2 regions of the Rossellomorea sp. NPDC071047 genome follow, and region 1 is predicted to be linked to the other one. Evidence: riboswitches for the same ligand, from Rfam matches in the RefSeq annotation. Region 1 holds a riboswitch; the other holds the start of a gene.
What was found. Region 1 has a riboswitch for S-adenosylmethionine ahead of ACQKFO_RS15665 (sugar ABC transporter substrate-binding protein). Riboswitches for the same ligand answer to the same signal wherever they lie in the genome.
Positions count from the first base shown of each region.

Region 1 (16,376 bases):
CAGCAGACATGGTTGTATTGACACTTTGTCCTCCCGGGCCACTGGATGCGAAGGTATCGACACGGATATCTTTATCGTGAATATCCACTTCGACTTCTTCCGCTTCCGGCAGGCAGGCAACCGTTGCGGTCGAGGTATGGATACGTCCGCCGGATTCTGTTTCAGGTACACGTTGCACACGGTGTGCCCCGTTTTCGTATTTCATTTTGGAGAATGCGCCATTTCCGTTGATCATAAAGATGATTTCTTTATATCCACCAACGCCAGTCGAATTCGCTTCCATCACTTCGGTCTTCCAACCTTGTGATTCTGCGTAGCGGCTGTACATACGGTATAGGTCACCGGCAAACAGGGCTGCTTCATCTCCACCTGCAGCACCCCGGACCTCCATGATTACGTTCTTATCATCGTTCGGGTCTTTCGGGATCAATAATATTTTCAGGCGGGCTTCCAATGCTTCAATTTGTTCTTCAAGCTCGGAAACTTCTTCTTTCACCATTTCACGCATATCAGCATCAAGCTTATCATCCAGCATCGCCTTAGCGTCTTTATACTGACCAGTAAGTTCTTTATATTCTCGATATGCTTCTACCGTTGCTTGGATGTCTGATTGCTCTTTCGAATAATCTCTTAGCTTCTTTGGGTCATTCACAATTTCTGGATCACTTAATAGTTCATTTAACTTATCATAGCGATCTTCCACTGCTTGTAAACGATCGAACACAGCTATTCACCTCAATTTTAGTCCATAACAGTATAATTATATTATATGGTGTATGTAAACACAAGGAAGATCGGGAATGGGCAGGAGGCATAAACCGGTGGATCATATGTAGAAGGCAAGCAGATCAGCATCCAGACCTGCTTGCACTTTATTATCTTTCGGTAATTTTTACATTTATATCGTACTTTGGAATGGCTTTTTCCAGTCTCTCTTTTAACATCGCTTCTTCTTTATCCGTTTCAGCCATACTCATTTCATTTTGGGTATGGGCCGTCACCCACATTTGTTCGCCATTGATCCATACTTCATCCGGCTCGAAATTGGAATACTCCTTCACAACCTCTCGTGCCTTATCTTCATACACACCCGTGGTCGTCGATGTTGTGCCTGGTGAGTTCGTCAGGTTAGGGAAGTTCGGATTCTCATTTGTCGTATTTCTGACGCTTCTATCTTGACGATCATTCATATCATCTTTTCGATTATCAATGAATCGTGTCCCATTTTGATCCTCGTGCCTACCAAATTCGGATTCCTGATTCACTCCACACGCGGTGATTAAAATGAAGAATACTGTAAAGGATAAAACTAATACTAATTTTTTCATGGTTTCACACCTCCTGCTTTTAGGATTTCCCACAGGAAAGTGCTTATTCATACAAAAGTGATGGCAAGACTCGGCAAATGCCCATAACCAGAAATAAAAAAAAGCCCCAAACATGGGACTTTTCATTGATATTAATTAAACTTCCTTCACCATATCAGGTGTAACACTCATCCCTGTCGGAACTTCATGGTGATGGCGGCATCTTGGCTCATAGGCTTCAGATGCACCAACCAGGATGACGGGATCATCGTAGCAGGCTGGTTCGCCATTGATTAATCGTTGTGTTCGACTTGCCGGAGAGCCGCATACTGCACAAACCGCTTGAAGTTTTGTCACTTGTTCGGCAATGGACATTAAGTCCGGCATCGGACCGAATGGTTCTCCGCGGAAATCCTGATCGAGTCCTGCTATGATGACACGATATCCACTGTTTGCTAATTTTTGGACGACCTCTACAATGCCTTCGTCAAAAAATTGAACCTCATCAATAGCAACGACATCCACCTCTGGATTCAGATCATCGAGGATCACATTTGAACCCTCTACTGCTTTGGCGATGACAGAGGTACCATTATGAGATACAACCGACTCATCGCTATAGCGATTATCTAGTTTTGGCTTATACACAGCAATTTTTTGTTTAGCAAATTGAGTGCGTCTTACCCGGCGGATCAGTTCCTCGGATTTTCCTGAGAACATGCTGCCGCAAATGACTTCTACCCAACCCGTTTGTTTCATGACATACACGAAAGCGCCTCTCCTTCCTTATGCAATATTCTATAATAAAACAGTCTGACTGTTAGTAAAAACGGACTACTCTTTAGTATAAAGCATTCCTTTATGTACGGGAAAAATGCTCAAGTATCAGTAATTTGGCAGAAAAAAAGAGGCACAGCTCAATTGGAACTGCCTCTATTTCTTCAACCATTTGCTTTAAAGAGAATAAAAAACAGGCAAGCAGAAGATCCTTGCCTGTTTTTCTAATAGAAGAGAAGGATTAGCACCTACGCACAAAGGCGTTGGATGCGGCCTTCTGACTCTTCATTATTGTTGTTGATTTTTAAGACCGTATTTTTTGTTGAAACGGTCAACACGTCCACCAGCGTCAGCGAATTTCTGACGTCCTGTGTAGAATGGATGGCATTCAGAACATACCTCAACGCGCATTTCTTCCGCTACAGAACCAGTTTCAAATTCGTTACCGCAAGCACAGCTAACTTTGATCGTGTTGTACTTAGGATGAATTCCTGATTTCATTTCTTTCATCTCCTTCCGCCCTGAATCATCTGAGACAGAGTAATTTATTACGAAGATATATGTGATATGAGCATAAGCATGAGAGTTATAGCCAGCCCCTTACCACATCCATTTTTTAAAACACATTGACACTATTATAACAAGGACAAATGATATTTGCAACCTGTAAAATTGGAAGTTACAGACATAGTTCCAATCATTCGATTACTAGATTAACGCTTCTTCGACTCTTCTGTCAACACATTGAAAAACTCTTCATTCGTCTTTGATTGCTTCAGCTTGCGCATAAGCTTTTCTGCGAAATCAGGCTGATCGGACATCGCTTTACGAATCGCCCATAGCTTTTCAAGGTGATCCGGTTTGATGAGAAGTTCTTCTCGACGAGTTCCGGAACGACGGATGTCGATGGCCGGGAAGATACGTCTTTCAGCAAGGGAACGATCAAGATGAAGTTCTAAGTTTCCTGTTCCTTTGAACTCTTCATAAATCACATCGTCCATACGGGATCCTGTATCCACTAACGCTGTTGCGAGAACGGTCAAGCTTCCGCCTTCTTCAATGTTACGTGCAGCACCAAAGAATCGTTTCGGACGGTGGAACGCAGCAGGATCGATACCCCCGGAAAGAGTTCGTCCACTTGGAGGGATGACCAGGTTATACGCACGGGCCAAACGAGTGATACTATCCATCAGGATAATGACGTCACGCTTGTGTTCCACTAAACGCATGGCGCGTTCAAGAACGAGTTCTGCCACTTTAATGTGGTTTTCCGGCACTTCATCGAATGTTGAGCTTACGACTTCTGCTTCGACCGAACGTTCGATATCCGTTACTTCCTCTGGACGCTCATCGATCAGAAGAATGATTAATTCCGCTTCAGGATGATTCGTTGTGATCGAGTTCGCAATTTCTTTAATCAGCATCGTCTTACCAGCTTTAGGTGGAGCTACGACTAATCCACGTTGTCCAAAACCTACAGGCGCTATAAGATCCATGATACGCGTGGAGATTTTGTTTGGTGTTGTCTCAAGTTTCATTTGACGGTCAGGATATAAAGGCGTCAAACCTGGGAAATGGACACGTTCTTTCGCAGATTCTGGCTCTTCTCCATTGACCATTTCAACATGAAGCAGTCCGAAATAACGCTCGTTTTCCTTCGGAGGGCGCACCTTTCCCGATACCTTATCTCCGTTACGAAGATCGAAACGGCGGATCTGGGACGCAGAGATATAAATATCCTCAGAGCTTGGAGAATAGTTGATCGGTCGTAAGAAACCGAACCCCTCTGATTGGATGATTTCAAGAACCCCTTCCATAAAGAAGAAGCCTTCTTGTTCTGCACGAACTTTTAGGATGGCGAATATCAATTCTTTTTTTGTTAATTTACTATAATAGGAAACTTTGTATTGTTTGGCTAGCTCGTAAAGCTCTTTAAGCTTCATATTTTCTAAGCTAGAGATTGTTAACTCTTCCATCATGACACCACGCTTTATTAATTTGTCCTACCTAAAATATATAAAAAGAAGGGTAGATTTTTCTAAAAATGAAGAAATATGTTGAAGCATAAACTAATAGAAAAAATGCTGAAGATAAAAACCTTATCTATTGTAACCATACTTTTAATCAAGAATCAATGACTGGGTAAAAAAAGGAAGGTAAATTTGTAGATAGGCAGCATTTTTTCACCTATGAAGAAAAAAAGTGAGTGATAAGAGTGATCATGGGCAGAAATGGTAAGACACTCTGCCCATCCCTCATCTCTTATTAAGAAGAGTTGGTTTCTCTCTCAATGTTACTTATATCTATTTATTATCTCATGACCAGGTTTGGTTTTTTCTGAAGACTGTGACGGCCGTCTATGAAGCGGACAGTCCCAGACTTCGCACGCATAACGACTGAATGAGTCAATCCGTATGTCCCTTTAAGCTGAACACCTCTTAACAGTTCGCCGTCCGTTACACCTGTTGCCGCAAAGATCGCATCGTCACCGCAGACGAGGTCTTCCATTCGAAGGATCTTGTCCACATCCAGCCCCATGCTTATACAGCGCTGCAGCTCGGCATCGTTCTGTGGTAAAAGCTTTCCTTGGATTTCTCCGCCTAAGCATTTCAGCGCAACGGCAGCAAGTACTCCCTCTGGAGCCCCACCGGATCCGAATAAGATATCGACACCCGTATGATCGAATGCTGTGTTCATAGCTCCTGCTACGTCACCATCATTGATCAGCTTGATGCGCGCTCCCGCTTCTCTCAACTGCTGGATGATATGCTCATGACGAGGACGATTTAAGACGGTTGCAACTACGTCTTCGATGTCCTTGTTCTTTGCTTTTGCAACGGCTTTCAAATTATCGATAACAGAAGCATTGATATCAATTTCCCCAACCGCTTCTGGTCCTACTGCGATTTTATCCATATACATATCCGGTGCGTTCAGTAGGTTTCCGTGGTCTGCCACCGCGAGTACCGCCAGTGCATTCCAGCCTCCGGAAGCAACGATATTCGTTCCTTCCAACGGATCGACGGCCACATCTACACGTGGACCATAGCCTGTCCCTAGTTTCTCACCGATATAAAGCATTGGAGCTTCATCCATTTCACCTTCACCGATGACAACTGTCCCCTTCATCGGTACTGTATCGAATACATCGCGCATGGCAGAGGTTGCAGCATCATCCGCCTCATCCTTCTTACCGCGACCCATCCAGCGGGCTGATGCAAGGGCAGCCCCTTCTGTTACTCGAACAAGCTCCATTGATAAACTTCTTTCCATGTATATAGCCTCCCGTATTCCCTTTTGTTTTACAATATTCTTTAATTGTATAACATATTAACAGATTTATTGTAACACATTGAAACGATTAGAGAGACTTTTTTTCGAAAAAAGTAGGACACAATGGTTCATTTCAGCCGAAAATTTCTGGTAATACAGTGAATATTTCCAGAAAAGTAAGTGGCTGTTCACCAACAGCGAGTAGTGATTGATTTCCGCTTCAGGTGCTCGCTTTCCGCGGGGCGTGAGTTGAGCCTCCTCGGGCTTTGCCCTGTGGGGTCTCAACTTTCCCGCTATTCCCGCAGGAGTCGAGCACCTTCCGCTCCAATCAACTTAGATATTTAATGCTTTACCTCAAAACATAAGAGTAAAAGCAACAATTTCACGAAAGCTATAAAGTTTTACTGTAACTATGACTTCATCTGCTCCAATTCTTCAGCTGACATCTTTTCACGCCAGATTGTGGCTCCCAGGCCTTCGAGTTTGGCAACCAGGTCGCTGTATCCTCGGTCGATATGCTCGAGGCCGGTCACTTCAGTGATTCCTTCTGCCATTAAGCCGGCGATTACAAGAGCCGCGCCTGCGCGCAGGTCACTTGCTTTCACTTTGGCACCTTGTAATTGTACAGGTCCATTGACGATGGCGGAGCGACCTTCTACCTTGATCGTCGCATTCATTCTTCTCAGTTCATCGATATGCTTGAAGCGGGCTGAATAGATGGTGTCCGTTACGACAGCAGAACCTTCTGCCCTGTTCAATAATGTCGTGAACGGCTGCTGCAGATCTGTTGGGAAACCTGGATATACCAATGTTTTTACATCAACGGATTTGAGCTTGTCCGCTCTTCCGATGTAGATCTGGTCGTCGTTTGTTTCAACAGGAACGCCCATTTCACGCAGCTTGGCGATGACCGATTCCATATGTAACGGGATGACATTGTCAACAAGTACACCTTTACCGACTGCTGCTGCAAGGATCATGAACGTTCCCGCTTCAATTCGGTCAGGGATGATTGTGTGACGGCAGCCGTGAAGCTCGTCCACACCATCGATACGGATCACGTCGGTTCCTGCCCCTTTGATCTTCGCACCCATGTTACTTAGTAATGTCGCTACGTCAATGATCTCAGGTTCTTTTGCCGCATTTTCGATGATCGTTCTGCCTTTTGCGCGTACAGCGGCAAGCATGATGTTGATTGTTGCTCCTACACTGACGACATCAAGGTAAATACGTGCACCCCTTAATTCGTCGGCACGCAAATAAATAGCACCTTGTTCATTCGTCACTTCCGCTCCGAGAGCCTCGAAGCCTTTAATATGCTGGTCAATCGGACGTGGACCAAGGTGACATCCACCCGGTAATCCGATGACCGCTTTTTTGAATCGTCCAAGCATCGCTCCCATTAAATAATAAGAAGCACGAAGCTTTTTTACCTTCCCGCTTGGCAAAGGCATGGACACCATTTGACTTGGATCTACACTCATATCCCCATCTTCCAAGTTGACGGAACCACCGATCTCTTCTAATAGATCTTTCAGTGTCCGCACATCAGAGATGTCTGGTAACCCTTCGATTGTGACTGGTGAATCAGCAAGAATGGTTGCCGGGATCAAGGCTACCGCACTATTTTTGGCCCCACTGACTTTAATGGTCCCTTCAAGTGGATAACCTCCTGCAATTTTTAGCTTTTCCATATTAAACTCCCTTCCACTGTTTATTGATGAGGAAGCCCCAATGGCTGTCAGACCCCGCACATCAAAAACAAAAAGGATTATTTTTCCAAAAGAAGACGTTCTAAGAGGTATTGTCTACTAGTGTATACATAATTCGTCAAAACATGTATAGGATAAAAGAATTTTTTTTGCTGGACCAATTGACTTAGGTTCAGCGGTTATTCCAATCATTCAGGAAAGCATCGATTCCTTTATCCGTCAGGGGATGCTGGAACAATTGCTTCAACACTTTCAGAGGCACTGTCGCAATATGAGCCCCTCTTAAGGCAGCTTCCGTAATATGCTGTGGATGACGGGTCGAAGCCGCAATGATTTCTGTTTCCAGTCCGTGAATCGCGAAGATTTCAGCGATCTGGGAGACCAGCTCCAGTCCATCATGACCGATATCATCTAACCTTCCTAAAAAAGGTGACACGTATGTCGCTCCGGCACGAGCCGCTAAAAGCGCCTGGTTCGCACTGAAAATCAGCGTGACATTTGTCTTGATCCCTTCTTTAGCAAAAGTAGATGCAGCCGTCAGACCATCTGGTGTCATTGGAAGCTTCACCGTAATGTTCGGCGCGATCTTCGCAAGCTCCCTGCCTTCCTTGATCATGCCTTCAGCATCTAACGCGATGACTTCAGCGCTTACGGAACCAGGGACTAAGTCCGTGATTTCCTTTAATCGGTCTTCGAAAGTCACGTTCTTTTCTTTCGCTACAAGCGATGGATTCGTTGTCACTCCTGAAATGATACCCCATTCAAATGCTTCCTTGATTTCACTCATGTTTGCTGTGTCTATGAAAAATTTCATTAACTATACCCCATTTTCGACAAAATTTTCAATCATCTTTTAATGAACGGAAGGGACTGACCCAAAAAGGTATCAACCCTTTCCTGGTGCCAGTCCCATCCTACAGCTTCATTCTATTTCTACCACATTCGGAAAGCCTGTAATCTATCAAGAAGAACTTTCCAAACATTACCTACTATTTAGCTTGGTTAGAAGAACCAAATTCGCGCATTTTGCCAGCAACTGTCGTTTTGATCGCTTCGCGGGCAGGACCCATGTATTTACGTGGATCATATACTTCTGTGTCAGCTGCAAGTACTTCACGTACCGCTTTTGCTGAAGCAATTTGGTTTTCAGTGTTTACGTTGATTTTCGCTGTTCCGTAAGAAATCGCTTTTTGGATGTCTTTTGTCGGAATTCCAGTACCACCGTGAAGTACTAGAGGTACTCCAGTCGCTGCACCGATTTCTTCCATTTCTTTGAATCCAAGATTCGGTTCACCTTTGTAAGGACCGTGAACAGAACCAAGTGCAGGAGCAAGTGTATCGATACCAGTACGCTCTACTAATTCTTGACACTCTTTAGGATCTGCATAGATAACGCCATCTGCCACTATGTCATCCTCTTGTCCACCTACAGTTCCAAGCTCAGCTTCGACAGAAACACCTTTAGAGTGAGCATATTCAACCACTTTAGAAGTGATTTCGATGTTTTCCTCGAAAGGACCGTGAGAAGCGTCGATCATGACAGAAGTGAAACCTGCATCGATTGCTTCCTTACATTTGTCATAGCTTGAACCGTGGTCCAGGTGAATCGCAACAGGTACTGTGATGTTTAAGTCTTCCATAAGACCTTCGACCATTTTCACAACTGTTTTGAAACCGCTCATGTAACGTGCTGCCCCTTCAGAAACACCAAGGATGACAGGTGATTTTTCTTCTTCAGCAGCTTGTAGGATCGCTTGAGTGAACTCAAGGTTATTCAGGTTGAATTGACCTACTGCATAGCTATTTTCTTTTGCTTGAATTAGCATGTCTTTCATTGAAACTAAAGGCATAGTAATTTCCTCCTTTTATTCAGTCAGTGAACCATTCTAGTAGAAATGGCGGTGTTATTTATAGCACCATGTGACATTGTTTACAATTTCACTTGTATCATACCAAAACAGAATTGATTTTACCAACTGCAGAGGCGAATTGTTAAAAATACTACTATTTTCACTATTCAAATAATACTATCAAGCTGGAATATATTGTTTCACGGCCTGCCTGATGTCGTCGATGTCAAACGGCTTCGCAAAGTGAGTAAGCGCTCCCAGATCCTTTGCTTCCTGAATCATGTCCAGTTCCCCGTACGCTGTCATAATAATGACGCGGATATCTGCATCCTTCTGCTTCATTCTCTTCAAAATTTCGATCCCATCCATACCTGGGATCTTCATATCCAGCAAAACCAAATCAGGGGAATGCTGATCTACAATTTCAAGAGCCTGGATTCCGTTCGCTGCTTGAAATGTTTGGTAGCCTTCCTTTTGTAACACTTCATTTAATAGAATCCTAATACCAAATTGATCGTCTACAATAAGAATTTTCTCGTTCATCCATCCCAATCCCCTTCATATTAAAGTAAGTTATGTATTACTGAGCTAACTAACCGGCTAATAAATGTATATTTATTACTAATTCTCTTTTTACTGTAAAAAATCCTGCTTCTAATCAAGATTTTACTTAAGACCTTTTTCCCCTTTATAATAAGCGTTACGATGACAAATGTCGAAGCTAAATATATAAGGAGAGTTTATTCCATGATAAAAATGTTCACAACACAGTTAACCGGACTGTTCAAACGCATTTATGATAAGCAGGAATTCGAAATCGAAGACGGTGCCCGCCTGCTGGCCCAAGCCGCCATCGGACAAGGAAATATCTATATTAAGGGCCACGGGGAGATGGAGGCTGTCACAGCCGAGGCCTTGTTTGGCGCTGAACCTCTTCCTTCCGCTAAAAGATACGATGTTTCCACCGGGCTGACGGAAGCTGATCGTGTATTAGTCGTCAGCCGCTTTTCAACTGATGAGGATGCCGTAGAGTTAGGAAAAAAACTGGCTGATGAAGGTGTGCCGTTCGTGGCCGTCTCTGGATTGGTAGAGGGAGAAGAGAATCTGGTGGACATAGCCGATGTTCATTTAGATACAAAATTGATCAAGGGCATGCTTCCAGGTGATGAGATCGGTGAGCGGGTGAGCTTTCCTTCCAGCATGGCGGCCCTTTATCTTTATTTCGCCCTGGGGTTCGTGATCCGTGAGATGTTGGAGGAGTATGAGGAATAGTAGATAGACCCGTTCCTGGTTGGGGGCGGGTTTTTTTCATGGATATAGTCTGAGAGATGCGCGTGAAGTTTGTCGTTTATTGTAGAACGGTCGATATCTTGAAAATATGGTTGATATAATGAAAGAACGCCTGATAAAACGATATGAATGTCGATATATTCAAATGAAGGTTGATAAATCCGAATAACGGTCTATAACCTTTCTACTGGATTCCATGTGGCACTAAAGGTTGATTTTCACACACAAAAAAGAGAGGCACCATTAAAAGGCACCTCTCCCCTCAACGAGTTCAAGCCCCACGCACCTTCCTGGCATGCACATACGTCACCGCCAATGCCAATACCAGCACGCTTCCTTTAATAATCTCAAATGCATAGTATGGTAGATTCATCATCGTCAATCCATTCAGCATGACTCCGATCAACGCTGCCCCAAAGAAGGTTCCGAGGATATTCGGTTTCCCAGCACCCAAGACGGAAAAGCCGACAAACACCGCGGCGACTGCTTCCATCAGGAGCGGGGCACCGGCATCCATTTGCCCTGATCCGACCCGGGCCGTGAACAGGATTCCTCCAATCGATGCGAATATACCTGAGAGAACGTAGGCAATCAATTTAACCCTCGTCACTCTGACACCAGATAAGCGTGATGCTTCCGCGTTGCCTCCTGTCATATACAAAATCCTTCCCCACCTCGTGAAATGCATGATCACATAGACGATTCCGACCAGCACGAGCATGATCCATACCGGTACCGGCAATCCGAGCCACTTTCCCTGGCCGATCCAGAGGAATGCTTCGGAAAATTCCCCAGGGGCTGTCCCACCAGTTGTCATCGGCATATTATTGTAGATCGAGTATCCTTCTGTATACGTCCGATGAACACCTGAAATGATATACATGGCCCCTAATGTTGCAAGCAAATCCGGAATTCCAAACTTCACGATCAATAGCGAATTGAATAACCCGACTCCCGCTCCCACCAACAATGGAACAAGGAGCACGATCCACAACGGGGCTTCATACCAGACCATCAAAGAAGCTGTCACAACAGTAGACAGGGATACCGTCGATCCCACCGATAGGTCAAAGCCATCGACGACGAGGGTAAAAGTGACCCCGATGGCAACCAATGTGACGATGGAAATCGAGCGGAGAATGTCTGATAGATTTCCATATGTAAAGAAAAATGGGTTATATAAGCTAAAAAATAGAAGAATTGCAGCCATCAATACGATGGCACCGTATTTAAATAGTAAGTCGATTAGCTTGCCTTTCATTCGCTTGGGTCCCTCCTGAAGCATAAAACAATATACGTTCTTGAGTTGCTTCTTCTTTTGTCAGTTCTCTCACAATCCGTCCATCATACATGACGAGTATCCGGTCCGAGATCGCCAGAATTTCTTGAATTTCACAGGAAAAATAGAGAATGCCCTTCTCTTTTTCTGCAAGGGATTGAATCAGGGAGAAGATCTCCTTCTTCGCTCCCACGTCCACACCTTTCGTCGGTTCATCAAATAAAAACACCGATGCTTCATCAGATAGCCACTTTCCGATTGAAACCTTTTGCTGATTTCCCCCACTTAAAAAGTTGGCCTGGATTCCTTCATAAGCGGTTTTAATTCCAAGGGATTGGATTTTTTCACGAGCCAGCTCACGTTCTTTGCGTCCGTTGATCCATAACCAGTTGGAGACTTTTCTTAATGAAGGGAAGCTCAAGTTGTGCTGAACGGATTCATGAATGAACAATCCTTCTTTTCGTCTTTCTTCCGGGACGAGCGCCAATCCATTTTGGACCGCGTCTCGAGGAGAGTGAATCCGAAGCTTTCTTCCTTTGAGAAAGTGATCACCAGCTTCTACAGGAGATGCTCCAAATAAAGCTTTGGCAAGCTCGGTTTTCCCCGCTCCCACAAGCCCGACCACTCCGACTACTTCTCCTGCCTTAACGGATAAATGGACATCCTTCACCTTTTGACCGTCTTTTAGTCCTCTCACTTCGTAAAGCGTATCACCAATCGGAAGTCCTCTTTTCTGAAACTCTTCTCTATATGTTCCTCCAAGCATGGCGTCGATGATCTTCTGCGAGGTTGTTTCGTATGTTCCGTACGTTCCAACGGTCTCCCCGTCTCTCATGACTGTGATGCGATCGGAAAGCTGAAATACTTCAGGAAGCCTGTGAGAGATAAAAATGATCCCTACTCTCTCTTTCTTTAAATCTTCTATGACACGGAATAATTTTTCCGTCTCAGATGAACTTAGAGGTGCCGTTGGTTCATCCAAAATCAATACTTTCGCTTTTTGAAGCAGGCTCCTGGCAATGAGCACCAGCTGCTTTTCAGCGAGACTTAAGTGTGACGCCGGCTGCCAGAGGGGTATCGCTTCTGCCCCAATTCGTCTAAGTGCCACCCACGCTTCATTCTTTAATGACTTTTTGGTAATAAAGAAGGAGCCTTTTTGTGAGAACTGATCAAGGACGATATTTTCCGCTACAGAAAGTTCCGGGACAATGGCCGTGTCCACTTCCTGGTATACGCAATGGATGCCATGCTCCTTCGCTTCTTTCGGAGATTGATAGTCTCTTTTTTCGGAGTGAAGGATGATGTCTCCGCTGTCCTGTACATAGGCTCCTGATAAAATCTTCATTATCGTGCTTTTCCCTGCGCCATTCGCCCCCAACACAGCATGAACCTCTCCCTCTTTCACATCGAAGCTTGCAGCCTTTAGGGCTTTCACTCCTGAGAAGGTTTTATTGATATCAATCATTTCTAACAGTGGAGACGTCATCGTTTCTAACTCCTTTCTACTCTGTGAACGATCCTTCAAGGTTTTTCAATTCATCTGTATAGCCTTGCTCACTTGCTCCCCAGCCATCTACATGCTCGTGTAATTGATCGGTCGTGATCGTTTCTTCAGGCAATGCTTCCTTTTCAATAAAGACCGGCTCAAGCTTTACTTTTTCAGGCGTTTCTTGGCCACCCAGCTTCTGATATAAGAAACGGACCTGCACGCGGCCGATATCTTTCGGGTCAACTGCTGCTGAAGCAACCCACGGGCTTCCATCTTTTTGAATGATTTGCAGGTCTTCATCACTCATGTCGATTCCATAGACTTTTATTTCGTCTCTCCCTGCTGCTTCGATTGCCCGGACGGCACCTTTTGCAAATTCATCCCAGGCTGCCCAGACAGCATCGATGTCCCCTTTGTTCGGATACTGTTTCAGAATCGCCTCCATTTGTGCCTGTGTATCCAGTGCTGTATTCTGAGTAGCCGCTCCAAAGGCCGCCACCTCTTTAATATCAGGATTTTTTTCTAAAAATTGCTGATAGGCCACTTGGCGTCTTTCCATCGGGGCAAATCCTGCAACCCAAATCTTCACGATCTCCCCCTTGCCGCCAATCTCATCTGAAAGCTTCGTCAAGGTTTGTTCAGCCATTTGTTGGTCCCCCTGCTCGAGCACGGTCACCTCTTCTGAAGCAACATCCGCATCAAACACGACAACCGGAATGTTTTGTTCCTTCGCCTTTTCCACCCCTGATTGCAGCGCTTCCTTCGTTCCATGATCGATGAGGATCCCATCAAACTTTTGATTGATGGCCGCATCCAGGTTGGAAGACATTTTTGCCAGGTCTCCTTCAGACGTAAATACTTGAACCTTTCCTCCAAACTTTTCCACCTGCTCTTTGACACCTTCTATGTATTGAGCGGAAAAAGTCCCTAAATTGATTTGCATAATAAGTGCGATCTTTTTATTGGCTAACGGATGATCGGAAGTTGCTTCCTTCTTATCTCCACTGTCTGCGTCCGCCTCCTGGGAAACCTTTGGCTGACAAGCCACTAAACTGAGAATAAGTGCGAGTAATACGAGTATTGATGCTGCTTTTTTCATCGTTCTTTTCTCCTCCCGAGGTGATTTGCCTCAATTTTTTTTAATACTCTTTTCATAAAGATAGTTGTTGTTTTAAAACCGGGATCTGCAAAGGCTCTGTCAACCAGTATGTGCTGGATGGTGAGACAGAGCTCAGTAGGACAGAGAAATCTAAAAAGCATCTCTACTTTAAAAGCTATTATCGACCTCCGTACATCTGAAAAATGCAGTTTTTCTGTCTTGTAGGTATTTATATTTGTCTATTTTTCATGACTCATGCTTAGAGTTGATTGGAGCGGAAGGTGCTCGACTCCTGCGGGTATAGCGGGAAAGTTGAGACCCCACAGGGCAAAGCCCGAGGAGGCTCAACTCACGCCCCGCGGAAAGCGAGCGCCTGGAGCCCTGAAATCAACCAGCACTTTCCCTTTAAAAGCAACTAAGTTTACGAAAACAGTCTTTGCAAATAAAAAACCCCTTTTCCCAAGAGAAAAGAGGTTTATGTATAAATAAACGTACTCTTATCACTCAGGAAATTCTTCCTGCAGGTTTTAGCACCTTTCCGCTTAAACGGTAGGTTGCCGGGCGTCATCGGGCCAGTCCCTCTGCCAACTCTTTATAAGAGAATATGAAATTTGATATAGTTCGCATGCGCTATAAACGATATATTAACGATATGTGGGAATATTGTCAATATTCTTTTTAGGAAAATTTTCTAGACAGGAATAAAGAGGAGATTCACGAAATTTGTCGTTTATTGTAGAACGGTCGATATCCTGAAAATTAGGTTGATATATTGAAAATACGGTTTATAAAATTGAATAACGGTCGATATTTCGGATTGACGGTTGATAAATCTCAATAACGGTCGATAAATTCATATCCCCCTTAAAAATCGGACACCTGCACCATATAAAATAAAAAAACCGCCCTCCCAAACCAGGGAGAGCAGTTCCAAAATCAAATCTTATTTCTCACCATACGCAAGTGACGCTTCCACGAAGTCTCTGAATAGAGGCTGTGGACGTGTCGGGCGTGATGTGAATTCAGGGTGGAATTGAGATGCGACGAACCATGGGTGGTCGCTTAGCTCAATGATTTCTACAAGACGGCCATCAGGGCTTGTGCCTGAGAAGATGAAGCCGGCTTTTTCCATTTGCTCACGGTAGTGATTGTTGAATTCGAAGCGGTGGCGGTGGCGCTCGTAAACCACTTCTCCATCGTAGGCTGTATAGGCTTTTGAACCTTTTGTCAGCTTACATGGGTATAGTCCTAGGCGCAGTGTTCCACCAAGATCTTCGATGTCCTTTTGTTCCGGTAAAAGGTCGATGACAGGGTATGGCGTTTCAGGGTTCAACTCTGCTGAGTGAGCTCCTTCCAAACCAAGTACATTACGCGCATATTCTACAGATGCCAGCTGCATTCCAAGGCAGATTCCAAGGAAAGGTACCTTGTTTTCACGGGCATATTGAGTGGCAGCGATTTTCCCCTCTACTCCACGGTCACCGAAACCGCCTGGTACAAGGATTCCATCTACATCTGCCAGTTTTTCTGCTACGTTTGCGCTGTCGATCAGCTCAGAGTTCAACCATCTTACCTCGATGTCGCTATCGAAATGATAACCGGCATGACGAAGGGCTTCCACTACTGAGATATACGCATCCTGAAGCTCAACATATTTCCCTACCAGGGCGATTCTTGTTTTACGGGACAGGTTTTTCACTCGATCTACGAGTTCATTCCACTCGGTCATATCTGCTTCATGGCAGTTCAGTTTCAAGTGCTGACATGTGATTTCATCAAGCTTTTGATCCTGAAGAGCAAGTGGTACAGAGTATAGGGTGTCTGCATCCATTGCTTCGATTACGGCATTTTTATCGATATCACAGAATAACGCGATCTTGTCTTTCATGTCTTGAGTCATTGGCATTTCTGTACGAACGACGATGACATTTGGCTGGATACCTAGACTGCGAAGCTCTTTTACGCTATGCTGAGTCGGTTTTGTTTTCATTTCACCCGCTGCTTTGATGTAAGGAACAAGAGTACAGTGGATGTACATCACATTGTCACGGCCTACATCGCTCTTGATCTGGCGAATGGCTTCAAGGAAAGGAAGAGATTCGATATCCCCGACCGTTCCACCGATTTCCGTGATTACGACATCTGAATTCGTCTCGCGTCCAGCGCGGTATACGCGTTCTTTGATTTCGTTTGTGATGTGTGGGATAACTTGTACAGTACCACCAAGATAATCACCGCGACGCTCTTTCTTCAATACAGTTGAATAGATTTTACCTGTTGTGACAGAGCTGTATTTCGTC
Region 1 covers NZ_JBNNJT010000004.1:273,521-289,896, forward strand. The annotation lists gene prfA (peptide chain release factor 1) at 1-724, opposite strand, end outside; gene ACQKFO_RS15605 (hypothetical protein) at 876-1,328, opposite strand; gene ACQKFO_RS15610 (thymidine kinase) at 1,464-2,075, opposite strand; gene rpmE (50S ribosomal protein L31) at 2,373-2,585, opposite strand; gene rho (transcription termination factor Rho) at 2,798-4,060, opposite strand; gene glpX (class II fructose-bisphosphatase) at 4,395-5,357, opposite strand; gene ACQKFO_RS15630 (UDP-N-acetylglucosamine 1-carboxyvinyltransferase) at 5,768-7,051, opposite strand; gene fsa (fructose-6-phosphate aldolase) at 7,242-7,883, opposite strand; gene fdaB (class IIb fructose-bisphosphate aldolase FdaB) at 8,059-8,919, opposite strand; gene ACQKFO_RS15645 (response regulator) at 9,100-9,462, opposite strand; gene ACQKFO_RS15650 (DUF2529 domain-containing protein) at 9,667-10,191, shown strand; gene ACQKFO_RS15655 (ABC transporter permease) at 10,481-11,470, opposite strand; gene ACQKFO_RS15660 (sugar ABC transporter ATP-binding protein) at 11,439-12,974, opposite strand; gene ACQKFO_RS15665 (sugar ABC transporter substrate-binding protein) at 12,991-14,076, opposite strand; SAM riboswitch class I at 14,571-14,677, opposite strand; gene ACQKFO_RS15670 (CTP synthase) at 15,020-16,376, opposite strand, start outside.

Region 2 (16,376 bases), on a different contig from region 1:
ATCGGCGGCAGGGTATATACAGTGCGGAAGCCATTCACATCCGGTAATTATATGGACATGGGAGCCATGAGAATTCCCGATAATCATAAGTTGGTGTTTGAGTATATCCGAAAATTCAATCTGCCTTATCAAGAATTCATCAATAATTCCCCAAGAGATTTACTATTTGTAAACAATATCCTTACAACAAGGGAGATATATGAAAATAATCCAGGCATTCTACAGTATCCTTTACCAGAAGGTGAGCAGGGAAAAACGGCTTCGGAATTATTCCTTGAAGCAACCAGACCCTTTATCGAATTGTATAATAACAGTGACCAAGAGGAACAACAAAATTTAATAAAAAAATACTCGGGCTATTCGATGGGACAATTTTTAGCAAATAACCCATACGGTAAATCTTTATCCTTTAATGCAATCCGGAAAATCAATGTTATTCTCGGGATAGAAGGCTTCCCGGAATTCTCCTTTGTCGACATATTAAAAGACATTATTTTTCCTATATTCAGGAAACAAACAAAATTTTATCAAATAAAAGGAGGAAACGATCATTTAGCTTATGGATTTGTCCAAGAGATTGGGTCACACATTCTACTGAATCAAAAAGTGACCCACATTATTCAGTCCGATGGCGGAGTAAGCGTTCGATCAGTAAACTCCGCAGACGGATTGGTGCGGGAATACAATGCCGATTATGTCATTGTCACCATCCCATTTACTGTCTTCCAGTATATCGATGTCATACCTTATGATTCAATATCCTTCAAAAAGTGGCAGGCGATTCGTGAAGTAACGAATGTTCCATCCGTCAAAATAGGAATCGAATTTCGTCGTCGCTTCTGGGAAGATTTGAATTACGGAAACATTGTGTCAGATCTCCCCACACGCTTTACGTATATGCCGAGTCATGACAAGGGTAGCAACAAACCAGGGGTCATGTTAGCAAGTTACAGCTGGGGACAGAATGCACTCTTATGGAACAGTAAATCAAAACAAGAAATCATCAAAGAAGTTTTAGAAGACCTCTCTAAAATATATGGCGAACAGGTGTATACAGAAATGCTGAATTATGTAGTCTACAACTGGAGTAAAAACCCATTCTCTGCAGGATGTTTTACCCTTTATACCCCTGGTCAGGCAAGTGATATCGGGGATTATATTAAGATACCCGAAGGCAGAATTCATTTTGCCGGAGAGCACACGTCCTCATTTCACGGTTGGATGGAAGGGGCGATTGAGTCGGGGGTGAGGGCAGCAAATGAAGTGAATATCAGATAAGGGTGTAAAACGCATGAGTTTACTCATGCGTTTGTTTGTAAAGAAGTTTTTAACAGAGAATATAAAAATCAATAATATTTTATTGGAAAACAATAAATCTCATTATATAATTTAGAAAAACATGGTATCAGAGGTGTGTTATGAAACGAGGAACGACGATTTTTTTAAAAGGGGCAGTAATGGCAATAGGAGCGATTGTATTCATCCTTTGTGTTGTCTGGCTGCCAACCATGGCGAAGCATTCAGCTGATCTATTTCCCGAATTCGCTTATTTGAAATGGCCGATTTTAGTAGGATTATACTTAACAGCGGTTCCATTTAATTTAGCGTTGTACCAAGCATTTAAGCTTTTAAAATGTATTGAAGAGAACGCTTTTTCAGCGAAAGCAATAGAGTCTCTTCACCGAATAAAACTGTATGCCTTACTAATTACTGCCATTTATGTGTCAGGTATAGTGTTTCTACTAATCCAAAATGCTCTTCATCCGGGTATTGCTATGGTTGGGATCATTATTAGCTTTGCGTCTGTCACCATATCTATTTTCGCGGCAGTCCTTCAAGAATTACTGCGAAACGCACTTAAACTAAAAGCTGAAAATGATTTCACAGTATGAGGTGAAATAGGAAATCCGACCGAATCCCGGAAAAGACCTTCTACTCTATCAACCCCCTGCATAAAGTTAACTATTAAATACTTTATATAGGGGTACTGATGATGTCGTATAAGTCTCGTAACAACAATAGTTTAGTCCCACTAGTATTCGTCTCTATGAAGGCCATCATTCGGGTAGTATTGATCGGTATTGTACTCATGTACTTGACCGTCTGGTTGATTTCGTCAACTGCCATTAAATTGAAGGTGGATAGTTTACTGTATTCATCAATGTCGGAACTAGTACCGAAGGAAACGTTTCTTATGTTGTTGTCACAGGAAATGACAGGATTGCGGGTTACAAATGAGGCAGCTTTAAACAGTGATTTTGATTGGTTGGAAAGTGTCACGAATGTTTCACTCCTTGATCCGCGAAGTTTATTTGGAAGGGAAATCCCAGGAATCGAAAATTATCATACTCACATAGCCGTTGCGGGGAAGGGGACGGACATTACGAACCTCCCAAATGAATCACCGGCTCCAACAGAAGATCAGTTGAAAGATCAGGAAATCGATCAGAGTCAAATTGATCAGGCAAACAACAACTCAGGAGACGGAGTACAAGAGATTGATGAAAAATCCGTCTACATCTATCATTCACATAGCTGGGAAGCGTTCAGCCCGCTAATCAAAAATAACGATTCGAAAGATCCAGCGAGTACCAACGAGAAGGTCAACGTCATCGCTGTAGGATCCAAATTAAAGCAAGAGCTTGAAGCAAGGGGGATTGGGGCAGTTCAGGATAAGACAGATGTAAACAAAGCACTCAAAGACAAGTCATGGACATATTTTGAATCCTATCAGTTATCAAGGGGACTAGTACAAGAAGCCATTGCCCAAAACGATGATTTAACGTACCTGATCGATATCCATCGTGACTCTCAGCCGCGGAGCATCACGACCAAAACCATTAATGGTAAAAACTATGCCCGCTTATTTTTTATCGTAGGGAAAGAAAACAAAAACTTTGAAAAGAACCTTAAGATCGCAAAGGAATTGAATGCTAAACTGGAGGAAAAATATCCTGGCATCAGCCGGGGAGTTTTCATCAAAACAAGAGCAGAAGGTAACGGAGTTTACAATCAGGACCTAACCGAGAGAGCCATGTTACTTGAGTTTGGCGGAGTGGAAAATAATTTAGTGGAATTGTATAACTCTACAGAAGCGTTCGCGGAAATCTTTGCAGAATATTACAAGAAGGATGCTGTCGAGGTAAATGCACAATAAGTGAAAGGGAGAAAAGACGTACGCCATGTGGTGGACGTCTTTTTTCTTTTCCTGAGGGGAGTGGTGTCCGTAACTGACACAATTATGATTTATTGTTCTTCCACCAACGATATCCCAAATATAGCATCCCAATCACCATCGAACCTGCCAATAAAATGACCGTGCCCTTATCCGCATCCAACACATTCATCACCACGAATGCCTCAATCAACAACGAAGGAATCTTTCCGACAGAACTGATCATAGAAAAAGCAACGATAGAAATAGAGCTAAAGGCAGCGGCAACGGTTACCACACTTGAAGGAACAAATGGAACCATGCGGAACAAGAATAGAAGAAAGATCCATTCCGTACCAGACGCTTCTTTTAATTTAAGAAAGTATTTATTTGACAGAATTTGATCAATACCTGCGAACTTCATTCCTTTTCGGTACAAATAAAAACTAACAATGGCCCCTAGGGATTCACCAAGTATGGAAATACAGATTCCTGGCCAAAACCCAAATGCAGAAATATTAAAGGCCGTTAAGAAGACACTTGGCAGGAAACCAAGAATACTGATGAGTATATTAATGAATATACTGATGAAAATGAGAGACCAACTATCTAAGCCGATGAATTCGTTCATGAAATGCTGCAGGATGGAAGTCATATATTAATTCCTTTGTAAGAGATAATAGATTATCAGAATAAGACATCTGGATTGTTTTTGAAAGAATTTTTTTGAAAATGGATTAGATAATCGTCTATATATGAATCAACTTTGTTAAAAAACTAGAATCACAACGAGGAGGATGTGCAGTTGAATGCAAACATTTAATTTAACTATAGAAAAAAGGAAGCAGCAATCCACAACCTTGGATTGCTGCTTTTTAACTGCTTAATTTCGCACAATTTTTCCAATGGATGGACCCAACATCGCTATGCGGATGGCATTCCTTTTGAAGATATTCGTATTCATCCTCAAGTTCTTGCAACGTCAGCTCGAATAATTGTTTGTCCCCTTTTTTGAAAATGTTGTGGACAATTAATTTGTTTATTAACTCATTTTTGCGATTATGAATAGCTTCCTGGAGAATTTCCCCCATGTTTGATCACTCCTCTTATTAGTATTCGAACATTGGAAGTGGCTCATTCATTGAAAAGAGCCCTCTTCCTAGTAGATAAGAAGAAGGCTTTATGTATCAAACTTCAACTCATCTTCCAAGCTCAATGCTTGTGGAATTAGCACAGTGTTCTACGATCTAGAATCTGTTGCTGAGGCATCATCGGGCCAGTCCCTCTACCTCTCTGGATAAGTAGCTATATAGTTGTCATGGAATACTTATATTATATATATAAGTATTCATAGTTGTCAACTAGGGATTGAAAGGTGGATATAGTTAATAGGATAGAATAGGGGCATTAAAAATAAAATATAAAGGTTTAACTAACCTTCATTCCGACTTTTTCCCAATTCAGACACAGAATCTTTTTCTAATCAACCAAAAACATGATAATCTGTATACATAAACGCAATTATTGGAGTGAATCGTATGAAGACAGTGGTTGTTATAGGTGGAGGAATTACAGGATTAACAGCTCTGTACCATCTTCAAAAAATGTCCAAAGAACGAGAAATAGATATTGAGTTAATCTTAATCGAGCGAGATCGGCAGCTTGGCGGCAAAATTAGAACCATAAGAGAAGGCGAATTCATTATGGAAGCAGGAGCAGATTCCATCGTAGCCCGAAATGAAGGGGTTCTTTCTCTAGTTGAAGAACTTCAACTTCAAGAGGATCTGGTCTATAATGAAACAGGCACATCCTACATATATACAAATGGCGAATTACACGAGATTCCCCAAGATACGATATTCGGAATTCCCATGTCAGTCGAGTCACTTAAAAGTAGCACCCTGGTGTCAGAAGAAGGAAAGATTGACGCTCTTAAAGACCTTGAATCGGAAAATATACATTTTACAAAAGAGAGTTCCATCGGTGAATTTTTAGAAGCATTCCTGGGTAAGGAACTTGTCGTAAAACAGATAGCTCCAGTATTATCAGGGGTTTATTCCGGTAATTTGCATAAACTCACTATGGCATCAACACTTCCGTACTTACTTGATTATAAAAATGATTACGGCAGTATTATTAAAGGTTTATCAGCAAATAAACAAAAATTCCAAGGGGCATCCAAAAAAAAGTTCATCTCGTTTAAAAATGGTTTATCAACCATCATCGAACGGTTAGAAGAAAAATGCTCAGGTGCCACAATTTTAAAAGGTGTAGAAACAAAAGCTTTTCAAAAAACGGGTGATAAATACAAACTCACTCTTAATGGTCATGGCAGCATTCAAGCGGATTATGTAGTTTTCGCAACACCTCATGATGTAACCCAAAAGATACTGACTCATGAACAACTGGAACCAGATTTTAATAAACTGAAAAACTCATCACTGATTTCGATCTACCTCGGATTTAACATTCCAGATGCGGACCTTCCTGCTGATGGGACAGGCTTTATCGTATCAAACGGCAGAGATGTGAAATGCGATGCATGCACATGGACGAGTCGGAAGTGGAAGCATACATCCAATAACCAAAGACTATTATTGAGACTTTTTTATAAAAGTACAAACCCTCATTACATCGAGTTGAAAGAATATAGCAAGGAAGAACTTGTAAGTACGGCACTGGAGGATATCAGAAAAAGCATAGGTATAGACTGTGACCCGGTTTCTGTTGAAGTAACGAATTGGAAAGATCTGATGCCAAATTATCATCTTGAGCACAGTCAGTCTGTCCATTCATTAGATAACAACCTGGCAAACGAGCTACCAGGCGTGAAGCTGGCCGGTTCTTCGTATTATGGAGTGGGTATAGGTGCGTGCATTCAGAACGGAAAGAAAACAGCCGAATGGATTGTAAATCGTCTAGAGTAGAATACATGAAAATATTGACAGAAGATCGCGACCTAAGAAAAAAAAGCCTGGCATACAGGCTTTTTCTTCTAATTTATGCGATTTATGATAGCATGACTACTCTTTCTTTTTGAAATATGCTGCCGTTTTCTCGAGTCCTGAGATCAGATCATATTCAGGTTCCCATTTAAGGTTTTCAAGCGCTTTCGCGTTTGATAGGTGACTGTGTAAAATATCTCCTTCCCGTTTCGCTTCGTAGTTTGGCTGTTTGGAAGAGTGGATTTGGTTCGAGAGCAGGATGTAGAGTAAATTGACGGATGTTTGGGTGTTGGTGCTGATATTGATGACTTGGTTGTCAGCATTGGTGATGGCAAGAAGATTCGCCCGGGCTACGTCTTCTACATATACAAAGTCCCGTGTCTGATTTCCGTCCCCAAAAATGATTGGTGTCTCATTGTTTAATAGTTGCTCAATAAAAATGCTTATGACTCCGCCCTCACCATCAGACCTTTGCCTTGGTCCATATACATTGGCGTATCGCAAGATGGTGTACGGCAGGTCGTAGAGCCTATTAAATAATTTGATATAAGTTTCAGATACTAATTTTGAGGTACCGTAAAAGGAAATAGGACTAGTGGAACTATCTTCATGAATCACCTCATTTGTATAGCCATATACTGCGCTCGAAGAGGAGAAGATGAATTTTTTCACATCGTATTTGATGCTGTACTCCAACAACTTTACGGTTCCTAATACATTGACTGCGGCATCTTCTGCTGGATTTTCCAACGATTTGGCTACGCTTACTTGGGCAGCAAGGTGCATGACGATGTCGGGTTTTTCTTTTTCGAAAATTCGTTCAACTTTATCAGATAAAAGATTTTTCCTATATATTTTGACTCCGCTTGGCACATTTCCCTCCTTGCCATTAGAGAAGTTGTCGAGAATAATGGGTGTGTGACCTTCCACGAGCAGTAAATCTATGAGTTGGGAGCCGATAAATCCGGCACCGCCTGTAACTAAAATCTTCATTTTTGATCCTGGATCAGTTTATTCTCCCTCATGATGAGTCTCCTTTCTACATAAATATAATTGATAGATCTGTTCAATTTTTCTCGTCATTTCTTTGCTTGTTAAGTGTTGATGAGCATAGGATTCAGCAGCTTTTGCAAACCTATCACGTTCTTCCCTGTCTGTAATGAAACGCTTTATCGCTTGTGCAAGCTGTTCGACGTTACCTGGTTCACAAAGGATGCCTGTTTCCTCATGTTGGACCATTTCCGGGATTCCCCCACATGTGGTGGAGATGACCGCTTGCCGGGAAAACATCGCTTCCATGACGGATAGGGGAAAGTTATCATTCTCAGTTGCTAACACATAAATGTCCGACATCGAAAGAATATCGGGTATATCGTGTCGTTTTCCAAAAAAAACCACGTTATTCAGATTAAGTTCTTTTGCTTTTTTCAACAGTTTTTCCTTCATGACACCATCTCCGACAATCCATACTTCTACATTGGTCAGGTGTTCCCGAACCTTGGACAATGCTTCTAGGAGAAATCCATGACCTTTGCGTGGAGATAATCGGGAGACACATGTCAGGATGATGTTTTCATGATGTTTATGAGGAAGTGGTTTGAAATCTATACCCGTATGAACAGTGACCATTCTTTCATCTTTTGCACCGAAGTCCATTAAGTTAGATCTAAAGGAATCTGCAATCATCACGATTTCAGTACTTGCTCCAATACCTATTTTTTCAAGCTCAGTAAAGTAGGCTTCTTCAATGGAACCTTTCTCCATTTTGTTGAATTTCAAGCGGCTTTTCGTAAAGAAGCCGTGTGGAGTAAAGAGTAAAGGTTTTTTGTACGTTTGATTTAAATGTCCCAGAATGAAAATGGCAAATAGGTCTTGAGCGTGAATGATGTCATATTGATGGAGATTTTTTTCTTTGAGAAAGTGTTCAAATACATGAAGGTAGCTAAGATTTTTGACGATTTTATCATTTGCGTTTCCGTAGCGGTTAAGCATAAAGTTATGGGCTTCAGAGGCAGCTTGGGGAATCCATACTTCCAGCTGTTCTGAAGACATTTGATTGGGCGCAAGTACATCTACAATATGACCGACCTTTTCAAAACCGTTTTTTATTGAAGTGATGTAATGAGATAATCCCCCTGTATGAGGGTATTGAAAAAATGTAACGTATAAGATTTTCATTGGCTTTGAATAACCGCCTTTTGTCTTCTGACCGAATGGTTGGAGAGTGAGAGACTCCTTAAAGTCTCTTTCCACATCATAATACTGATCCATGATGGCAAGAAGAGAGGGATGAATGTTGAAAGGGGGCATTCGACTCAAGTTTTCTCATCCTTTCGTATCTATTTATAGATTCCCAGTTCACTTCCCCAGGTTGATATTTTTTCTAAATGGTAGGGAAGAAGCTCACCTCCGCGGTTATCAAAGATCCGTCTCAGCTGAGTGTGTAATCCTTTTTCGAGGGTTCTTTGAAGGTACGCCATTTTGTACAGGTGAATCGGTTTGGTTTTAAACTCGATTCCATATTTCTTCATTTCATTCGTATACACGGTGACTGCATGGGTACGAATTTCTTCCGCATTGCTTTGCCAATCCTTCCGAAAACCTAGTAAAATTTCTACCAGGACAATCATGTCAAACCATGTTGGGGAATACTTGGCTGATTCCCAATCGATGAATTGAATCGCCCAGGGTTCATTTTTGCTGACATCTTTAGAACAGATATTCTGCATATGAAGATCTCCATGAGTAATGGAGGAGCCGCTTGCCAATAGTTCCGGAAAGAAGTCAGGACCATGACTGTATAAGTTTTTTAGTGATTTATAATGTGGTTTGATGATGTCCTTCAAATTTTTATCCTTCTTGGCATTGTCTAGAAAAGTCATGGTATTTGAAATGAATTTTTCCCTGTCGCTTTTCATTTTTGGCGAGTTGTAAATGGGAAACCAATTTTGAAATGTGTTTTTTTCTTTCTTGAAATTTTCTTCGTACGTGTGGGCGTGAAGTTTTGCAAGTGTTGGGATAATAAAATCAAAATGTTTGGGTGTAAAGGTCAGCTGTCCACGAATTTGACGGACAAACTCCATGAACACCCACGTATCACTTCCATGTTTCTCGATTAGGTAGATTTCAGGAAGAAACTCTTTTAAAAAAGGGTAAGCATGACTGTAGATATTAATCTCGACTTCATTTTTGTATTTGGTAGAATGGTAGATTTTAAAAATGATAGGGAAGGTGTCGGTGTGTTTTTGTAGCTGAAGTTGATAAATGCTGCTTCTCTTAGTTGATTTAAGGTTTTGTATTGATGAAGCAATGATAGTCACTTTATTCCCAAGGGTTGTGGAGAGTTTTTCTTCCATTGAGTGTTTATGAAACATAGAATTCAGTTCTTGTGGTGTGTACATAGTCAATCACTCCTTCGTTTTCTTTTCCACGCATTCCGCAGGTGAGACATGGTACTCCGGATAAAGGGCATTGGGTCATCATAGGCAAGAAGAGCGAATACCTTTTTTCCTCTGAGACCATAAAAGAAGTCTTTTAAGCTCATTTCCCCACTTTTTCTTTTTTCAAGAAAGGTAAGGAAGTACCGTACCAGGTAAATCCATTGAACACCGTCTATTTGCTTAAGTTTCGGAGTTGGGCGTTGACCTGTGAGATACAGGTAATATTGGAGGGCAAAATCAACTCCGGAATGACCGGTTAAACTATGGGTCAGCCAGAACCTGGGATTGATTTCAATGAGCTTATATTGCCCATCCCGTGGATCTTTTTTATATTCGATCATACTTACTCCTTTTAGTCCCAACTCTTTCAATAGTGGAACACCAACTTCGACCAGGTCAGGTATTCGTTTGCTAACAATATGTGCTCCCGTTCCGAATTGTGCAGGGAATTGGTGGTTTTTCTGGAGTGTGAAAAGGGCAAGTAATTCCATTTCATCATCGAAAAATGTGGCAACTTTATAAAAGCATTGGTTGTCTCCAGGAATGATTTCCTGAATAATAAGTTCACCGAACTTGCGGTAAATAGGATAGATTTTCTTTAATTGGATTGGGTCTTGAATATGAATGGCTTTCTTATTTACATGTTTTCTGAATTCATGTCCGAACACAGGCTTTAAAATACATGGGAATTCTAATTGAGCAATCGCCTCCTCAAGCTGCTCTTCATTTTCAACAAAAAAGGTTTTGGCTGTTGGGACATTATATTCCAATGCTAAATCATAGGTTTTCTTTTTATCTAATAAATCCATAATTAATGAGTGATCAGGATATAAAAACAAGAAGTATTGGGATAATTCGTTCCTGTATTTTGAGATGAAGACAACATAATCATCTGCACCTGCGTAGAGCACAGGTTTCATATCAAGATTTACCGCGATTCCTTTTAAAAAAGAAAGCAGTTCTGCTTCTTGGTTTAAGGGGCTTGGACATACCCCACATGTTGCTAGTCTTGATTTCCCCTTTGAATAGGGACCTTCTGTATCAAATGCAAATACATCAATTCCTTTTCGGGAAAGGGCATGAATGATGCCGACTCCATTAGCGCTTAAATCAAGGACAACAGCTGGATGTGATGACAACATTATTCATCCCCCGAACCTAGTAGATTTTGGTAAATACCTTCAATCTTGCCAACCTTGGCTTCCCGAGTGAGATGATTTTTGGCATATTGATACGCATTGCTTCCCAGTTTCTTTCGCAATGCTTCACTCCCTATCAAGAGTTTGAGTTGAGCTGCTAACTGACTGACATTGCCTGGCTCTACAATGATTCCGGTTTGATTATGGTGGACGATTTCCGTAATCCCACCGCAATTAGTTGTCAGGATCGCTGCACCGCTGTGCATGGCTTCAATAATGGAAATAGGAAGGTTGTCATTGACGGTTGGAAGAACAAATATATCTGTTTTGCTTAATATGGCCGGGACATCATCGCGTTTACCTAAGAATCGAACGTTTGAGAGCCTCAACGATTTGACTTGAGCTTCAAGCGCTTCACGCATTTCCCCATCCCCTACAATTTGAACCTCAACCTGATGACTTAATCCATTCACTCGGGAAAGGGCATTAAATAAATCCGAATGTCCCTTTCTAGGTCCAAGTCTTGCAATGCATGAAATCACAATTTTCCCACTTGTTTTACCTCGATCAATGGTTTTAAAATCAATCCCTGTATTAATGGTTGTAAGATTTGCAGGTTTTGCTCCCAGTGAACTTAATGGATCACGGAAAGAGTCACTTAAAATGACCATATGGGTCGCATATTCAATCGCTTTTTTCTCAATCTCTTTGTAATACACTTCTTCTACGGACCCTTTTTCAATTCGATTAAATTTGACCCTGCTAAAGGTGAACATGCCATGTGGGGTAAAAAGAAGAGGTTTACCTAAATCTTCATTGAATCTCCCTAATATATTGGCTGTGAATAAATCCTGAGCATGAAGAATATCGTATTTTTCCAGTTTTACAGATTTCAGCATCTGTTCATAGATGTAGAGCAAACGACAACTTTGTATGATTTTGCTTGTGTATGATCCGTATCGTTGCTCAAAAAAAGTCTTTAATTCAGGGACGATCACTTCACGCAGCTTTTCTACATTCACTTGTGAAAACTGATTCGGAGCAATGACATCCACTTTGTGACCTAAAGATCGCAAGCCTTCTCGTAGAGTAGTAATGTAATTAGAAAGGCCGCCCGTATGAGGATAGTCCCAAAAAGTCGCTATCAAAATGGATAGTTTCTTACTGCCAGGTTTGCTTTTTTTCTTTTTCGTCTTTATTTTCTTTTTCCGTTCTTTTTTTCGTTTAGAATCTTTATCCTTATCCTTTATTTTTGCCGTTATGGGTTTTGACTTTACTCCATAATAATTATCGAGAGCAGAAACAAGGTAAGGATAAGGAAAATATAGTTCTTTCAATTCCAGACCCTCCTTATAACTTCAAATGCTTCAGCATACGGTACCCCAACCGTCATACCTCGGACACTTGCTAAATGTTTGACTCCCTCATAGGAACGCGGATGTGGATACTCTCGCATTTCCACTTCATAATGCTTTAAGGAAGCAATTTTTTGAACAATCACCGATGAAATGTTCACATAATAATTCGGTTTAAATTGCTTATCATTTGTCTGGGTATTCCATTCACTTGAGGATACCGTTTCAAAAGTAATCAATTCAATCGGTTGTCTATTTGGTAGAGGACGAACTGCTGTTAATACGGCTTGAAACGTAATTTGGTGATCACGATTCACATCACCGTAATGATGGGTAAAAATCTTAGTAGGTTGATAGATATCGATTAATTTTTCAATTTCCTTTGTAAATAAGTGAAGAGGCATCATTTCTAATTCCAGGTTCGGATGCTCCAGAAATATAACTTCTTTAATCCCAATTTCTTTGTTTGCTTTCCGGGCAAGCTGCTGTATGTGATGGGCCTCTTCTTTTCTTCCGTTTGCTGTAATGATCGAGACGACTCTATTTCCTTGATCCACTAACCTTTTTAGCGTACCAGCTGTCCCAAGTAGTTCATCATCTGGATGTGCTGCTAAGACCAATACAGTTTCTTTCATTCCCTTCACCCCATTCTTATCTCTATTACATTACTATATGTATCCTTCTATATTGTCGAAACAGACACCAGCACAGGGCTAATGTCTGTTTCTTATTTTTTCTTTTTTGTTTGACCGATACTAATTCCACCGCTGATAATTTGTAATCGTACAAATCCTTCACCATCAATCCATATGAAGAAATCAGGTCCGGCTGTTAAAAATGTTCCTTGCTGATCAAGTAGTTTACTTCCCGCATATACATTGATTTTGTCACCAAGTGTGAAATATTTATTCAAAATCGTGGTATGGAAGTCGTCTTTATCCTTGGTATGAGAGGAAGTTGAGACTGGCTTTCTAACCTTTTTCTTAGCTTTCTGGTGGAATGGTTGTAATTTTGATTCATCAATTGGGGTGCTTTTGTGTAAGATATCGAAATCCTGCTCTTTAGTACTTTTAACTTCGTCTTTTACGATATTTTTTTGTTTGTGATTTTTGTATTTGACTTGTTTGTTAGTGCGATTTAGTTTGTATTTCACTTCAGTCCCGGGTGACTTAGAACTTAAGGTATCAGATTGAACTGTTTTAATAGATGGAGTAGATTTTGTTTCGTTTTTATTCACTTTCATAGGTGAAAAGTCAGTTGGCTTGACGTCCTTTTTAACTTCTTTGACAGATGAAGCAAAGTGTAAGATATCAAAGTGAGATTCTTTAGTAGGTGTAGGGAAATTTGATTCATCACTTACCGATTCTAAAGATGAGTGATCTTCGCGTTTGACTTTATTATTTCTTTCTTCAGCTGGTAAGCTCGAGTTTAAGGTTTCATCAGCACTTTTCTTATATTCATCAACGGTTTTTTTTGTTCTAAATTCAGTGCGATTTAGTTTGTATTTCATTTCTTTGCGAGGAGGGCTTGAGCTAAGGATCTCGAAATTAAATTCAGCAGCATACATCTTATGTTCACTAACGATTTTCATAGCCCTGACGCAAGTGCGATTTAGTCTATACTTGACATCTTTCGCTGGAGGAATCGAGACTGGTTTGTTGTTTTCTGTAGAAGATTTTATATTACTATCTTCGTTTACGTTTTTATTTGTTTTGTTACCCAATCTTGATGTGTATGGGGGTGTTTCCTCGTACGAATTCCCGGGTTTTAAAATGTCAGTATCCATTGTAAATGATGATTGGTTAGAAAAATCTTTATCAACTTCATATAATCTAGTTTGGAGCTGCTCATCATTTTCACCTTCCAGAAGGTCATCATGTAAAATTGGTTTCATTTTTTCTTCTTCTTTCAAACTCATATCATGAATACCATCTTCAATGGACGAGCTGGCAGAGTAAGTTTGTTTCGTAACATCTGATTCTAATAAGTGTGAGGGACGCATAGATTTCATTTCGTGCTTTTTTATGTCATGTGGTTTTTTCTCATTAGAAACATTATCTCTAACTGGTTCCTGACTTTTTATATAGGTTTTTTGATCATTTTGATGAATGTCTTTCCTAGTCTCTTTTCTTAATACTTTCTCCTGCTCGTGCTTAATTTCAATAAATTCTTCTTTACCTTCTTTATTGTCACATTGGCTGTTCGATGGATTATTTCTTTGTACATATTGTAGGGGTGCTGCGCTTGCTTGATATTTTGATTGGGGGATACTGTTGTTGTGATCGATATAGTTGAATCTTTCGAATGCTCGCACCTCTCGAGATAGTAAGCGAGGACATCTGCCACGTCTTTTAGGGTGTTTTGGCTTAGATACTCGAGAAAGTACTATGCTGGGTTGATCTTCTGTTGTTAGAGTGATGTCGAAAGAAGGTCGCTCAGTAAATTGATGGTGAGTATTGGTTTCGTTCAAGCTGCTCATCATACTGTGAATGATTTGAGATACATGAGTTTGATTTAGAAAAGGAGCATCTTGCAGCTGTTCTACTACGGGAAAAGTAACAGATTCTTTTTGGGGTTTTTGGTAACTCACAAAGATGGATTGATTGTGACAAGGGACCATAAAGTCATCGTAATAACAGGAGGAAAAGATCCTTGGCAATATATATTCATTAATAAAAAGATAACAATTGGGCATGTGCTTCACTCCACGTCTCTGTATCTATTAATAACCTATTCAAAAGCCCGGTTAGAGTGAGCGGAATTTAGGTTAATACGATAAAAATAGGCTATACATTCCTTTTTTACATACATATATTGATTATGAATTGTAGACAAATTGTAAAGGAGTGGAAAACCTATGGTAGAAGAGTATGATGATTACACTAGAAAATATTCCGATCATCATGACGATGAAGAGCATTGTGAGGGAGACCCCGATGAGCAAGAAGAGTTATGCTCAGGAGACGCCGGTGTGAAAGAAAACCCAGGCAATCAAGATCTTCCAGAAACAGATGAGAACTGTGCACACGATCATGAAGAGCATTGTTCAAATCAGGATTTTGACGACCTTCCGTGTAAAACCGTTGAAGGCGTGTTAAATTCAATGTTCCAACTTGGAGATCATCTTGAAGTTTTCTTTGAGGATGAAATGATTGACAGCGGTGGGACATTCGTAGCAGCATTCGACAATATCCTCATTTGGATGGATTATGATGCAAATGTCAATTTCACAGATTTATGCGGTCCGATCAGTGTAAGAAAAATGGGCTCCAAGAAAAAGAAAAACCAGAAACACAATGATAAAAAGAAAAATGAGCCTAAACATAAAGCTGATAAAAAAATCGATAAGAAGAAAAAAGACAAATCGGATAGGAAAGAAAAAAGTCCAGAGAAAAAGGCTGTAAAGAATGAACAGTCCGATGTTAATGAAGAACTTCTGACCTTCGTAAAGCTTGAGAAAGAAGAACATGAGACTGAGGGAATGTCCCAGGAGAGTCTAAATCTTCAACACATACATGAAGACAATGAAACAATTGAAAATGAGAGCAACACTGTAGAAACTGTTGATTCCTCTGTTGATGAAGGAGAAGACTCCGATCCAGGTTCAGTTGATGAAAAAGAAGGGATAATCAATTTGCTCGTTGAAGATTACTCGAACGATTCAGATGAGGAAGAAGAGGAGTACACTTCACGATTGGAAACAGATGAAGATCAACGTGAGGAAAAAGAGTTAGATCAAGGCAATGAAGAGAAAACTTCAGAAAACGAAAGTGACTCACAAGAGGTTTTAGAGGAGGAGCTGGACATCAATATCCAAGAGGAGAGCCTGGCTTCTTCACAAGTTGAAGAGTTCGAAAGCCAGGAGGAGACTTTGTTCAGTATGGAGGAAAGCTCTTCAGAAGATAATTCGGAACATTCTCCAGCCAACTCACCCATTGAGAATGAAAAAGAATAATTAATCTAGTAAATGACTAATTCGAAAAATTTTTATGAAATCTAGTTATCTGCCTTTACGCATTTAACGGTTCAGCATAAAAATAGAGTAAACACCGAAAGGAGGAAACATAATGTCTAATTTGTTCAAAGATGGTAATATGGCTGATTTTCTTAATAAAATTTTATCTCTAGGTGATAAAATCGAGGTCCTATCTGGTGACGAAGAAATCGAAGAGGGTTCATACGTTTACGCAAGCGATAACTTCGTTGTATGGGCTGATGATAACGGCCATATGAACACGTCTAACTTAAATAATGTTACTGTTCGTAAAGTTTAGTTAACATTATTTAGAAACGAAAAAAAATGACTGGACGCAATCCAGTCATTTTTTTTTTGGAGGAAAAAT
Region 2 covers NZ_JBNNJT010000001.1:989,109-1,005,484, reverse strand. The annotation lists gene ACQKFO_RS05340 (flavin monoamine oxidase family protein) at 1-1,278, shown strand, start outside; gene ACQKFO_RS05335 (DUF2975 domain-containing protein) at 1,419-1,892, shown strand; gene spoIIP (stage II sporulation protein P) at 1,994-3,157, shown strand; gene ACQKFO_RS05325 (TVP38/TMEM64 family protein) at 3,240-3,809, opposite strand; gene ACQKFO_RS05320 (Fur-regulated basic protein FbpA) at 4,030-4,245, opposite strand; SAM riboswitch class I at 4,351-4,458, opposite strand; gene ACQKFO_RS05315 (protoporphyrinogen oxidase) at 4,693-6,081, shown strand; gene ACQKFO_RS05310 (NAD-dependent epimerase/dehydratase family protein) at 6,178-7,092, opposite strand; gene ACQKFO_RS05305 (glycosyltransferase family 4 protein) at 7,111-8,409, opposite strand; gene ACQKFO_RS05300 (phosphotransferase) at 8,439-9,500, opposite strand; gene ACQKFO_RS05295 (carbamoyl-phosphate synthase) at 9,503-10,681, opposite strand; gene ACQKFO_RS05290 (glycosyltransferase family 4 protein) at 10,681-12,015, opposite strand; gene ACQKFO_RS05285 (PIG-L deacetylase family protein) at 12,012-12,668, opposite strand; gene ACQKFO_RS05280 (hypothetical protein) at 12,761-14,728, opposite strand; gene ACQKFO_RS05275 (hypothetical protein) at 14,891-15,988, shown strand; gene ACQKFO_RS05270 (hypothetical protein) at 16,101-16,307, shown strand.
Region 2: another riboswitch for S-adenosylmethionine. It lies ahead of ACQKFO_RS05320 (Fur-regulated basic protein FbpA); the one in region 1 lies ahead of ACQKFO_RS15665 (sugar ABC transporter substrate-binding protein).